Regions from separate parts of the Sodalis sp. RH14 genome, predicted to be linked through region 2. Evidence: predicted binding sites of a transcription regulator. Region 2 holds the regulator's gene; each other region holds the start of a gene.
The links. The regulator PurR, encoded in region 2, represses purine synthesis genes. The targets are predictions, from matches to a motif close to CANGCAAACGTTTGCNTG.
Positions count from the first base shown of each region.

Region 1: the regulator PurR is predicted to act here: its motif matches at 1,219-1,236, upstream of rbsD (D-ribose pyranase).
Region 3: the regulator PurR is predicted to act here: its motif matches at 1,481-1,498, upstream of guaB (IMP dehydrogenase).
Region 4: the regulator PurR is predicted to act here: its motif matches at 1,737-1,754, upstream of ACL2XQ_RS26490 (nucleobase:cation symporter-2 family protein).

Region 1 is NZ_CP178739.1:5,930,100-5,933,259, forward strand. It holds gene ACL2XQ_RS26970 (hypothetical protein) at 1-1,052, shown strand, start outside; gene rbsD (D-ribose pyranase) at 1,250-1,669, shown strand; gene rbsA (ribose ABC transporter ATP-binding protein RbsA) at 1,677-3,160, shown strand, end outside.
Region 2 is NZ_CP178739.1:2,924,884-2,928,043, reverse strand. It holds gene ACL2XQ_RS13355 (NlpC/P60 family protein) at 197-1,090, shown strand; gene ACL2XQ_RS13350 (YnhF family membrane protein) at 1,154-1,243, opposite strand; gene purR (HTH-type transcriptional repressor PurR) at 1,481-2,497, shown strand; gene cfa (cyclopropane fatty acyl phospholipid synthase) at 2,943-3,160, shown strand, end outside.
Region 3 is NZ_CP178739.1:4,241,005-4,244,164, reverse strand. It holds gene xseA (exodeoxyribonuclease VII large subunit) at 1-1,389, opposite strand, end outside; gene guaB (IMP dehydrogenase) at 1,551-3,014, shown strand.
Region 4 is NZ_CP178739.1:5,824,989-5,828,148, forward strand. It holds gene ACL2XQ_RS26485 (AsmA family protein) at 1-160, opposite strand, end outside; gene ACL2XQ_RS26490 (nucleobase:cation symporter-2 family protein) at 298-1,677, opposite strand; gene recG (ATP-dependent DNA helicase RecG) at 1,862-3,160, opposite strand, start outside.

The sequences.
Region 1 (3,160 bases), 3.0 Mb from region 2:
TCGGGGAGAGCGTCAACGCGTTCGATTTGTCCACGCCTGATAAGCTTGGCCTGCGCTGGGATATAAATAATAATTCATATCTGAAAATTAAAAATAAATATTTTAAAGTGAAAAGATATCCGCAAACCGCATACAAGTTTTTTCTGATGAATAATCATCGAAAAATCAACCTTCGCTTCAAGAAAAATAAATTTCATGTCGAAAATTTTAGGGAAAGGATTAACGATCTCCTTAAGATTGGCATGAGCGGCCGGGGGGGACTCAGGCCGCGTAAGCATGCTGTGGATATTCTCAAGGACCTGGATGGGTTCGACCTTGAACAGGCCAAAACACTGCTGTCTCAATACCATTTCCCCCAGGAGGGACTGTTTAACGAATATTCGTTTGCCTTACATATTGAACAGTTTAGTGAAATTCCTCCCTGGGCAAAACGGTTTAAAATTGATGAAAGCGCCGTCAATGTGGCGCCGGCGCAAGGGCGGAAAGTGCCTGTGTTTGATCCCGATGACGAATCCGTTAACCTTGAACTCCTGCTCGGTACGCAGATTGGTGAAGGTGATTACGGTATCGTTTTCCAGGATGGCCAGGATCCCAATTGGTATATCAAGATGATGCGCCCACATCCGGATGGCGACGCCGATATAGATATTGAAATGTTGGCGGAAAAGGAGGCTGAAAGCTTTCGTTTATATTATGGCCCGGAATCGGCAAAGGTATTTGCTGATAATGATGGTAATTTTTATAACAGAATGTACAAAATTCCCGGCATAACGTTAGATTCACTTCCCGAGGGCTCCCTGCCGCACGATGCAGTTGAACGCTTTGTCGATATGCTGGAAAAACTAAATAATGTCAATATGATACACGCTGATCTCCATGGGGCGAATATGTTGTGGGATGCAGAAAGTGAAATGTTTTTCCCCATTGATATCATTGATATTAAGAAAGATTTTTTTCGCAGCGGCAACGACTATAAACACAGTCTAAACATGCGTGGCGAAGAAAGATGGGACGATGTGATTTATGAGATCAAACAAAAGATGGCGCCCTGAGGCCATGGCAAGGATGCGGCCGCTCTTTATCCGGCGATAATGAACAACGCGCCGGTGGTCACGCCAGCCGCCGCCGTGCCGCCTGGTCCAGCGAAACGTTTCGATGGCGATCACATTTTTGATGTTTCCCGCTTGTGGCTTGGCCCGTTTGTGATTATTTTCAGCCCAGCGAAACGTTTCGCTGGGAGGATCTGCCAATGAAAAAAGGATTACTGCTCAACGCCGAGGTTTCCGCGTTGATTTCCCGCTTGGGGCATACCGATGAAATCGTCATTGCCGATGCCGGGTTGCCCATACCCGCGACAGCCGCCAGGATCGATCTGGCGTTGACCCAGGGCGTGCCGGGTTTTTTACAGGTGTTCGACGTCGTGGCCAGTGAGATGCAGGTGGAAAGGGCGATAATCGCCAGCGAAATGGCCGCCCATAATCCCGCGCTGCACCAGGCGTTGCTGGCCGGGCTGTCCCAGCTGGAGCAAGCGCAGGGCAATACCATCGTCATCGACTATATCAGCCATCAGGCATTCAAAGCGCAGACCGCCCATAGCCGGGCCGTTATTCGCAGCGGGGAGTGCTCGCCCTTCGCCAACGTTATCCTCTGCTCCGGCGTCACCTTCTGAGGCATTTATGCAACCCTTACTGCAACTGAGCGGGATAGACAAGTCGTTTCCGGGCGTCAAAGCGCTTTCCGGCGCGGCGCTGACCGTGTATCCCGGCCGCGTGATGGCGCTGGTGGGGGAGAACGGCGCCGGTAAATCCACCATGATGAAGGTGTTGACCGGGATTTACAGCAAGGATGCCGGTACGCTCATATTTATGGGAAAGGAAGTTGCCTTCAGCGGCCCCAAGGCGTCGCAGGAGGCCGGTATCGGTATCATCCATCAGGAACTTAACCTGATCCCTGAACTGACGATCGCCGAAAATATCTTCCTGGGGCGCGAATTCCTTAACCGTATCGGCGGCATCGACTGGAAGCGGATGTATCGCGAAGCGGACCGACTCCTGGGCCGCCTGAACCTGGGCTATAGCAGCCACCGGTTGGTGGGGGAATTATCGATTGGCGATCAGCAGATGGTGGAAATCGCCAAGGTAATCAGCTTTAAGTCGCAGGTGATCATCATGGACGAGCCCACCGATGCGTTAACCGATACGGAAACGGCATCGCTGTTCAGTGTGATAAACGAACTGAAGCAGCAGGGGTGCGGCATTGTCTATATCTCCCATCGGCTAAAGGAAATTTTCGAGATCTGCGACGATGTCACGGTGATGCGCGACGGGCAGTTTATTGCCGAACGGCCGGTAAACGAGCTGCAGGAAGACAGGCTGATTGAAATGATGGTGGGCCGCCGCCTGGAGGAACAGTATCCGCGCGTCACACAGCGTCCGGGCGAGGAGCGCCTGCTGGTCAGCCACCTGTCGGGCCCCGGGGTGCATGACGTCAGTTTCTCCCTACGCCAGGGGGAAATCCTGGGCTGCGCCGGGCTGATGGGCGCCGGCCGTACCGAACTGATGAAAACCCTCTATGGCGCCGCCAGGCGCACCGGCGGCAGCGTGACGCTCGACGGACGTGCCGTGGTCGCCAGGTCGCCCCAGGACGGGCTTGCCAACGGCATTGTCTATATTTCCGAGGATCGCAAGCGCGACGGACTGGTGCTGGGCATGTCGGTAAAGGAAAACATGACTTTAACCGCCCTGCGCTACTTTAGCCATCAGGCCGGTTGGCTGAAACACGCCGACGAGCGGGTGGCTGTCGGGGATTTTATCCGTTTATTTAATATCAAAACGCCGTCGATGGAGCAGCCTATCGGCCTGCTGTCCGGTGGCAACCAGCAAAAAGTCGCCATTGCGCGCGGCCTGATGACACGCCCTAAGGTGCTGATCCTGGATGAGCCGACCCGGGGCGTCGACGTGGGCGCCAAGAAAGAGATTTACCAGTTGATCAACCAGTTTAAACAGGAAGGGCTCTCCATCATCCTGGTGTCCTCCGAGATGCCGGAGGTCCTTGGCATGAGCGATCGCGTCATGGTGATGCATGAAGGCCGCTTAAGCGGCATATTCCCCATCGAACAGGCCACCCAGGAAGTGCTGATGGCCGCGGCCGTCGGCAAGCT
Region 2 (3,160 bases):
GAAACATTCGGTGCACACCCTCAAAATATGTTGAATAAAGCGCCGCTGAACGCTGTTAAATGCAGCAAAATCGAACTTATTCACGTTTATACACAATAAGTAGTGAATTGATGATGCAATGACGAGGTAAATAGCTTAAATTCCTGTGAGGTGTTGATAACCCCCTATTTTGGGCCACATAAGGATAGCGTTTATCATGCGTTTATGCTTTACGCTTTTTGTGTTGCTTTTTACCCAGTTGTTTTTGAACCTGGCACATGCCGCGCCGAGCGCCGGCGTCAATGCCGATCAGCGCAAATCCCAGGCAGCGGCGGCAAAAACCGGCGACCGGCGCAAACGCAAACCGGTAAAAATAGCCAAGAAAAGCAAACCTGTCGCCAGCGCGCCCGCCGTCAGTGAAAAAGCCAGCATTAAAAAATCGCCGGAACCGGCGCATGAAAAAGCCGGCGTGAAACGGCCTTTGGAACCCGCGGTGGCGAAAACCGGCGCGAAGAAAAGCAAAACGTCCCCTCTTGCCAAGGCATCAAAAACCACGGCGACGAAAAAAATAGCCTCCTTCACTCCGCCGAAAAAAGGCTATAAAAAAGGTTACGGCCGGCACCGGATGATAAAAGATCAGGCGGCGGTAGAACTGGTGGCCAACGATCAGCCGATAAAGATGAGCGAGAGCCATAAGAAACGCTACCAGACCGCCAAGCTTACCGCCATGAATAAACTCCTCTCCCAAATGGGCAAGCCTTACCGTTGGGGCGGCATGTCGCCTAATACCGGCTTTGACTGCAGCGGCCTGATTTATTACGCCTACAAGGATGTGGTACGCATCCATATGCCGCGCACCGCCAACGAAATGTACCACCTGCGCGACGCAGCGCCGGTTAAGAAAGACGAGCTGGAAAGCGGCGACCTGGTCTTTTTCCATATTTCCAATCGCGGCGCGGCGGATCACGTCGGCGTCTATCTTGGCAATGGTCGCTTTATCCAGTCGCCCCGCACCGGCAGCGATATCCGTATCAGCTATCTGAGTGAGGATTATTGGCAGGATCATTACGTGGGCGCCCGCCGGGTGGTCACGCCGAAAAATATCCGCTGAAGGCGCGCCGGAAAAAAAAGAGGAGCCAAGGCTCCTCTTTTTTATATCTGAACCGAGAGGGTGTCAGTTCATGACGGCGGTAAAGCTGAAGACAATAATCACCAGCAGCGAGAACACCGTGGTCAGTAACGACATTTTTAAATCGCTGTCCATTCTATCTCCTTAACGTAAACCAGGGCGCCGGCCTTATCCACCGGCCCGCAGAGCAGTTATCGTCAGTTTGCCATAACAGCGATGAAAAAGCTTGCTCCCAACCTGTAGCCGCCACATTTAACACTTTCACTTTGGCGCGGGATGAACGAAAATTAACGGTTAATTCCACAGCGTCGGAAAGTGCTTGCGCCTTCGACAGACATTATTCCAGCCAGGGCGTACGGGAGTATCAAAGGCATGGCAACCATTAAAGATGTGGCAAAACGCGCTAATGTATCGACAACCACCGTTTCGCATGTGATCAATAAAACCCGTTTTGTTGCGCAAGACACTCAAATTGCCGTGCTGGACGCCATTAAACAACTGCATTATTCACCCAGCGCCGTGGCGCGCAGCCTGAAGGTCAATCGCACCAAGTCCATCGGCCTGCTCGCCAGCACCAGCGAGGCGCCCTATTTCGCCGAAATTATCGAGGCGATTGAGCACCATTGCTTTGCTCGCGGTTATACCCTGATATTGTGCAATTCGCACAATGATCTCGAAAAACAGCGCGCCTATCTGGCGATGCTGGCGCAAAAGCGCGTCGACGGCCTGCTGGTGATGTGCGCCGAGTATCCCGAAACGCTGCTGGATATGCTTGAGGAATATCAGCATATCCCCATGGTGGTCATGGATTGGGGTGAGGCTCGCCGTGATTTTACCGACACCATTATCGATAACGCCTTTGCCGGCGGTTATATGGCGACGCAATATTTGCTTAAACGCGGCCATCGCGCCATCGGCGCCATTCCCGGACAGCTGGCGCGCAACACCGGCGGCGGCCGCCACCGCGGCTATCTGCATGCCATGGCGGAGGCCGGCATCCCGTTAAACGACCGCTGGATTGTGCAAGGCAATTTCGAGCCTGAATCCGGCTACCTGGCGATGAAACAAATCCTGGCGCAAACGCCGCGTCCCACCGCGGTCTTCTGCGGCGGCGACATTATGGCCATGGGCGCACTGTGCGCCATTAATGAAATGGGCCTGAGCGTACCTGAGGATATTTCTATCATCGGCTACGACAACGTGCGCAATTCGTGCTTTTTCAGCCCGGCGCTGACCACCATCCATCAGCCTAAAGAGGATTTGGGCGAGGCGGCGCTTACCATGCTGCTCGATAGGATTACCAGCAAACGCGAGAACGCCAAAACCATCGAAGTCCATCCGTCGCTGATTGAACGCCGTTCGGTCGCAGACGGTCCCTTCCCCGCTTAAGGCCACGCGCCAGGCCCGGGCAACGGGCTGGCGCCTCCAGGGTCTGTTGCTATGTAAAGCGCCGTCCGCCTCGGACACAAGATTTTTCATATAATGATCTCTGCGCAAAGAGTTATTGTTTCAGCGAGAAATCATTAAGTTATAATGGGAAATACATTAGCGCGTTAGCTATTGTCTAAATTAAAATGCAGGCTTATACTCAATATCGTTAACAATTATAACGAGTTGTCTAATAAATTTGTATAAAAGTATGTCGTGTTTTCCAACATGACATCACCCTTTTATAAAGCGCCCGGCTAAGTCGCAGTCTAAGGTTTACTTTATATTCCTCTGTTGATGGTGATACTTCAGACACCACGGATAACCGTGGATTCTTATAAAGCCCGCAGGCATGGTGAGTGCTTTTCCTGACGGGGCACTGCAGAAGAAAGGTGATGGAGAAGCTATGAGTTCCTCGTGCGTTGAAGACCTGAGCTTTCATGATAATGATTGGTACCGTATCGTCCATGAATTGCTCTCTGAAGCCGGTATTGAACTCAATGGTTCAAGACCATTTGATATCCGAATCAAGAATCCGGGATTTTTTAAGCGCGTATTGCAGGATGGATCTTTGGGATTGGGCGAGAGTTACATGGATGGCTGGTGGGAGTGTGAGCGGCTGGA
Region 3 (3,160 bases), 1.3 Mb from region 2:
CACCTGGCTTTCCACCCGCCCGTCTTCCAGACGTGTTGACAGGATATCCCCCGCCTTCACCTGCCGGGCCCGTTTGACCAGCGCCCCCCTGGTATCGGTGGTAACGCTGAACCCGCGCGCCAGCGTTTTCAGCGGGCTGACCGCTTCCAGCTGGGAGCACAGCATGCCGAAGGTCCGCTGCTCCCCGCTTAACTGCCGGGTGATGCCCTGCGCCAGCCGGTAGCGCAGCGCCTGTATGTGCCCCTGCTGGTTCAAGCGGCCGCCGATCGCCTGCCGCAGCCGGTAGCCTAAAGACTGTAAGCGCTGCTGCGCGTGATTAATGCGCGGCAGCGGCGCCCGCTGGCCCAGGCGCTGGAGCAAACGCTCCTGGCGTAAGCGCGCCTGGCGCAACTGCCCCTGCAGGCTGTCGTCCAGCCGGCGGCGCAGTTTTATCAGCGCCGTTTGCTGGCGCGCCAGGCGCAGGTGCGGATGCTGTTGCTGCAGGCGGTGCTGCATCCGGGTCAGGACCTGCTGGCGCTGTGCCATAAAATAGTCCATCGCCATTTCCAGGCGCTGCTGCTGGGACTGTAATTGCCGCGCCAGCTCCAGCTGATTGCGGCTGACCAGCTCCGCCGCCGCCGAAGGGGTAGGGGCGCGCAGGTCGGCGACAAAATCGGCGATGGTGACATCGGTTTCATGGCCGACCGCGCTCACCACCGGCAGGCGGCTGGCAAAAATCGCCCGCGCCACCCGCTCATCGTTAAAGCCCCAGAGATCTTCAAGCGAACCGCCGCCGCGGCCCACGATCAGCACGTCGCACTCGCCGCGCCGGTTGGCGGCCTCGATGGCGCGCACGATCTGCGCCGGCGCGTCCTGGCCCTGCACCTGGGTGGGATAAATCACCACCGGCAACGAGGGATCCCGGCGCCGCAGAATATTGAGGATATCATGCAGCGCCGCGCCGCTGGCGGAGGTGATCACGCCGACCCGGCGGGCCGGGCTGGGCAAAGGCTGCTTATGGATGCTGTCAAAAAGACCTTCGGCGGACAGGCGCTGCTTAAGCTGCTCGAATTGCTGTTGCAGCAGGCCGTCGCCGGCGGGCTGCATGCTTTCGGTTACCAACTGGTATTCGCCGCGCGGTTCGTACAGCGTCAGCGCCGCCCGCACCAGCACCTGCTGGCCGTTGCGCGGCAGGAAGGTTACCCGCCGGTTGCTGTTGCGAAACATCGCGCAACGCACCTGGGCGCGATCGTCCTTCAGCGTAAAATACCAGTGGCCGGAGGCGGGCTGCGAGAAGTTGGAGATTTCGCCGGTCAGCCAGACCTGGCCCATTTCGCCTTCCAGCAGTTCGCGCACCGTCTGGTTAAGACGGGAGACGGTAAAAATCAAGGCGGTGGGCGGTGAAGACATGTGAGCCAGATCAACTTCTATAAATAAGGGTTAATCGATTGATATTACTTATCGCTCAGCGCAGATCAAGCATTTTTTTTAAAAAGTGCTGGAGGCAACCGGTTACGTTCTGTATAATGCCACGGCAATATTTTATACATTCATCCTGGTGAGATATTGCTATGTTACGTATCGCAAAAGAAGCTCTAACGTTCGACGATCTCCTCCTGTTACCTGCACATTCCACGGTGTTACCCAACACGGCCGAACTCGGCACGCAACTGACTAAAAAAATACGCCTGAATATTCCGCTGCTCTCCGCCGCCATGGATACCGTGACTGAAGCGCCCCTGGCTATCGCCCTGGCCCAGGAAGGCGGCATTGGTTTTATCCATAAAAATATGTCCATCGAACGCCAGGCCGAAGAAGTCAGCCGGGTGAAAAAACACGAAAGCGGCGTGGTCACCGATCCCAAGACCGTTACTCCCGCCACCACCTTATCTCAGGTAAAGGAACTGACCGCCCGTAACGGTTTTGCCGGCTACCCGGTGGTCACCGACGACAACGAGCTGGTGGGCATTATCACCGGCCGCGACGTGCGTTTTGTCACCGACCTGTCCCAGCCGGTTACCGCGGTCATGACGCCGAAAGAGCGCCTGGTCACGGTAAAAGAAGGCGAGGCGCGCGAAGTCGTGCTGCAGAAAATGCATGAAAAGCGCGTGGAAAAAGCGCTGGTGGTGGATGCGCATTTCCATCTGCTCGGCATGATTACCGTCAAGGATTTCCAGAAAGCGGAGCGCAAGCCCAACGCCTGCAAGGACGAGCACGGCCGCCTGCGGGTAGGCGCGGCGGTAGGCGCCGGCGCCGGTAACGAAGAGCGTATCGACGCGCTGGTCGCCGCCGGCGTCGACGTATTGCTGATCGATTCCTCCCACGGCCATTCCGAGGGCGTATTGGAACGTATCCGCGCCACCCGCGCCAAATATCCCGACCTGCAGATTATCGGCGGCAATATCGCCACCGGCGCCGGCGCCATCGCGCTGGTCGAGGCGGGCGTCAGCGCGGTTAAAGTGGGCATCGGTCCCGGCTCCATCTGCACCACCCGTATCGTCACCGGCGTGGGCGTGCCGCAAATCACCGCCATTTCCGATGCGGTGGAAGCGCTGGAAGGCACCGGCATCCCGGTTATCGCCGACGGCGGTATCCGCTTCTCCGGCGATATCGCCAAGGCCATCGCCGCCGGCGCCTCCTGCGTCATGGTCGGGTCGCTCCTGGCCGGCACCGAGGAATCCCCCGGTGAAATCGAGCTCTACCAGGGCCGTTCGTTTAAATCCTACCGCGGCATGGGGTCGCTTGGCGCCATGTCCAAAGGTTCCTCCGATCGCTATTTCCAGACCGACAACGCTGCCGACAAGCTGGTGCCGGAAGGTATCGAAGGCCGGGTGGCGTATAAAGGCCGCCTGAAGGAAATCGTCCACCAGCAAATGGGCGGGCTGCGCTCCTGTATGGGCCTGACCGGCTGTGCTACTATCGACGAGCTGCGCACCAAGGCTGAATTTGTGCGTATCAGCGGCGCGGGTATTCAGGAAAGCCACGTCCATGACGTCGCCATCACCAAAGAATCCCCGAATTACCGCATGGGCTAAGCGCTGCGCACGGCGCGGCGTTGACCCGCGTCGGCGGCCCGCAGTTAATTACGCTTCGGATGGCCGAGTAACGGCCCTCCCAGCTGTTATTCTTCCCGGCCGCGGCCGGGACGTATTTTATTTGCTATCCGCTCCTGGAATATGCC
Region 4 (3,160 bases), 2.9 Mb from region 2:
GGGTGATCTTATTAAACGATAATTGGTAGCCGGTATGCTGGGTGACTAACCGGCTAACCCAGCCGGCGCCCCAGGTGGTTTGCAGCAACACGTAGATCAGGATAATTATCAATAGCACTATCAAAAGTATTGATAATAAGAGTTTCCCAATAAATTTCATTGCTCAAATCCATCGCTGTCATAAAGGTTACCCAGTTTATGCCGTAATTAACGGGGCTTCTCAATAGCCAATGTGCTTCAGACAAAAAAAAGCCGCCGTATTGATACGGCGACCGCAAAAAAATGATAGCTAACTAATTAATTATGTTCCGGCGGGAACAATAAATTCAAGATGATGGCGGTAATGCCGCCGGCGGCAATTCCGGAGGACATCAGGGTCTTCAGCCACTGCGGCGCGAACTGCAAAATCAGCGGCTGCTGCGACACGCCCAGCCCTACCGCCAACGATAGGGCGATAATCATAATGGCGCGGCGATTAAGCCGTTCACGGGATACGATACGTACGCCGGACGCGGCGATGGTGCCGAACATGACGATAGTCGCGCCGCCCAGCACCGGCTCGGGAATATGCTGTACAAAGCCGCTGACCACCGGAAACAGCCCCAGCGCAATCAGCATCAGCGACACCACAAAGCCGACATAGCGGCTGGCGACGCCGGTCAGTTGGATGACGCCGTTATTTTGACCGAAACAGGAGTTTGGGAAAGTGTTGAACACGGCCGACAGCATTGAATTCAGGCCGTTGGCCAGCACGCCGCCTTTCAGGCGCCGCATATAGATGGGGCCGCGTACCGGCTGTTCCGAGACGTCGGAGGTGGCGGTAATATCGCCGATGGTCTCCAGCGAAGTGACCATAAATACCAGCATCAGCGGGATAAGCAGATCCCAGTCAAAACCCAGGCCGTAATACAGCGGGGTCGGCACCATGATTATGGATTGCGCCGGCGCGGGAGCGGTCTGCGGCAACATGCCCATCATCCAGGCCGCCAGATAGCCCACCGCCATGGCGATCACCAGCGAGGCGACCCGCAGATAGGGATTGCGCTGACGATTGAGCAGGATGATGACCAGCAGCACCACGCCCGCCAGCATCAGGTTTTTCGGCGCGCCGAAGGTATGATCGCCCATGGCGGCGAAACCGCCGCCGATGGAAGTCAGGCCGACCTGGATCAGGGAAATGCCGATAATCATCACCACGATACCCGATACCAGCGGCGTAATGATGCGCCGGGCCAGGTGCAGCACGCGGGATAATAAAATTTCCGTGCAGGACGCCACCATCAGCGTGCCGAACAGGGCCGCCATCATCGTGGGCACATCGGCGCCGCCGTTTTTCAGCGCCAGGCCGCCCATGATAAGCGGCGTGACAAAGTTAAAGCTGGTGCCCTGGATGGACAGCAGGCCCGATCCCACCGGTCCCCAGGTCTTGATTTGCAGCAGTGAGGCCAGGCCGGAGGCAAACAGCGACATGCTGATAATATGCTGCGTGTCCTGCGCCGGGAGCCCCAGCGCCTGGCAGATTAACAGGCCGGGCGTAATCACGGCGACAAACATGGCCAGCAGATGTTGGCAGGCGGCAAACAGGGTTTCCGCCAGCGGCGGACGATCGTCGAGGTGATAAATCAGCTCGCTTTTGGCAACGGGAATCGGCGCGTCATCAACGTCAGTGGCTGGCATGGTCATGGGGGGAAACATTCCTGGGCGGCAAAGGAGGCATTTTAATCATCCTGTTTTTAAAAGCAAACGATTGCTCGCGACCTGCGCCCGCGCCGGTTGATATAGGTCAATGCCGGCGCAGATTTCAGGCCGGCGCCCCGGGTGCCGATGCCGGCGGGAGTGAACAAGAGGGAATACTTATGGCTCAGGCGTTGGTATAGCGCACGCGCTCCGGCATCCAGCGCTCAATCAGCGCCTGGGCGGCGGCGGGATAGTGTTGGTGGATATGGCGCGCCAGCCGCTGGACTTCCGGGATCATGGCCTGGTCGCGCAGCAGATCGGCCACTTTGAATTCCGCGTTGCCGGTCTGGCGCGTGCCCAGCAATTCCCCGGGGCCGCGGATCTCCAGATCTTGTTGCGCGATGATAAAACCGTCGTTGGTATCCCGCAGCACCTGTAGACGCCGCTGCGCGGTTTTGCTCAGGGGCGATTTATAGAGCAGCACGCAGTGCGAGGCCACCGCGCCGCGCCCCACGCGGCCGCGCAGCTGATGCAGCTGCGCCAGTCCCAGGCGTTCCGGGTTTTCGATAATCATCAGGCTGGCGTTGGGCACATCGACGCCGACCTCGATAACGGTGGTCGCCACCAGCAAGTGAACCTCACCGGCCTTGAATGCCTGCATAATCTGCTGTTTTTCCTGTGATTTCATGCGCCCATGCACCATCCCGACGGTCAGCTCCGGCAGGGCGGCGGCGAGCCCCTCCCAGGTGGCCTGCGCCGCCTGGGCTTCCAGCAGATCGGATTCCTCGATGATGGTGCAGACCCAATAGGCCTGGCGCTGCTCCTGTAAGCAGGCTTGGCGCACCCGCTGGATGACATCTTCGCGCCGGGTGTCGGGAATGGCCACCGTGGTCACGGGCGTGCGGCCGGGGGGCAGCTCATCGATAACCGAGGTATCCAGATCGGCGTAGGCGGTCATGGCGAGCGTGCGCGGGATGGGGGTGGCGGTCATGATGAGCTGGTGGGGATGGAACCCCTGCGCCAGGCCCTTCTCCCATAATGCCAGGCGCTGATGCACGCCAAAGCGGTGCTGCTCGTCGATAATCACCAGCGCCAGCCCCGAGAATTGCACCTGTTCCTGGAAAATGGCATGGGTACCCACCACCATCGCCACCCTGCCGGCGGCGATGGCATCTTGCTGGGCAATACGCGCCTTGCCTTTTTGTTTGCCGGCCAGCCAGCCCACCTCAATGCCCAATGGCTCAAACCAGTTGCGAAACGTTTGCGCATGCTGCTCGGCCAGCAGTTCGGTGGGCGCCATCAAGGCCACCTGCTTGCCCTGGGCAATGGCTCGCAGCGCCGCCAGGGCCGCCACCAGGGTTTTACCCGAGCCGACGTCGCCCTGCACCAGACGCATCATCGGCACGGGTAGAGCCAGGTCGCTCTCGATTTCCGTCGCCACCCGTTGCTGGGCGCCGGTGGGCGCGAAGGGCAGCCGGCCGAG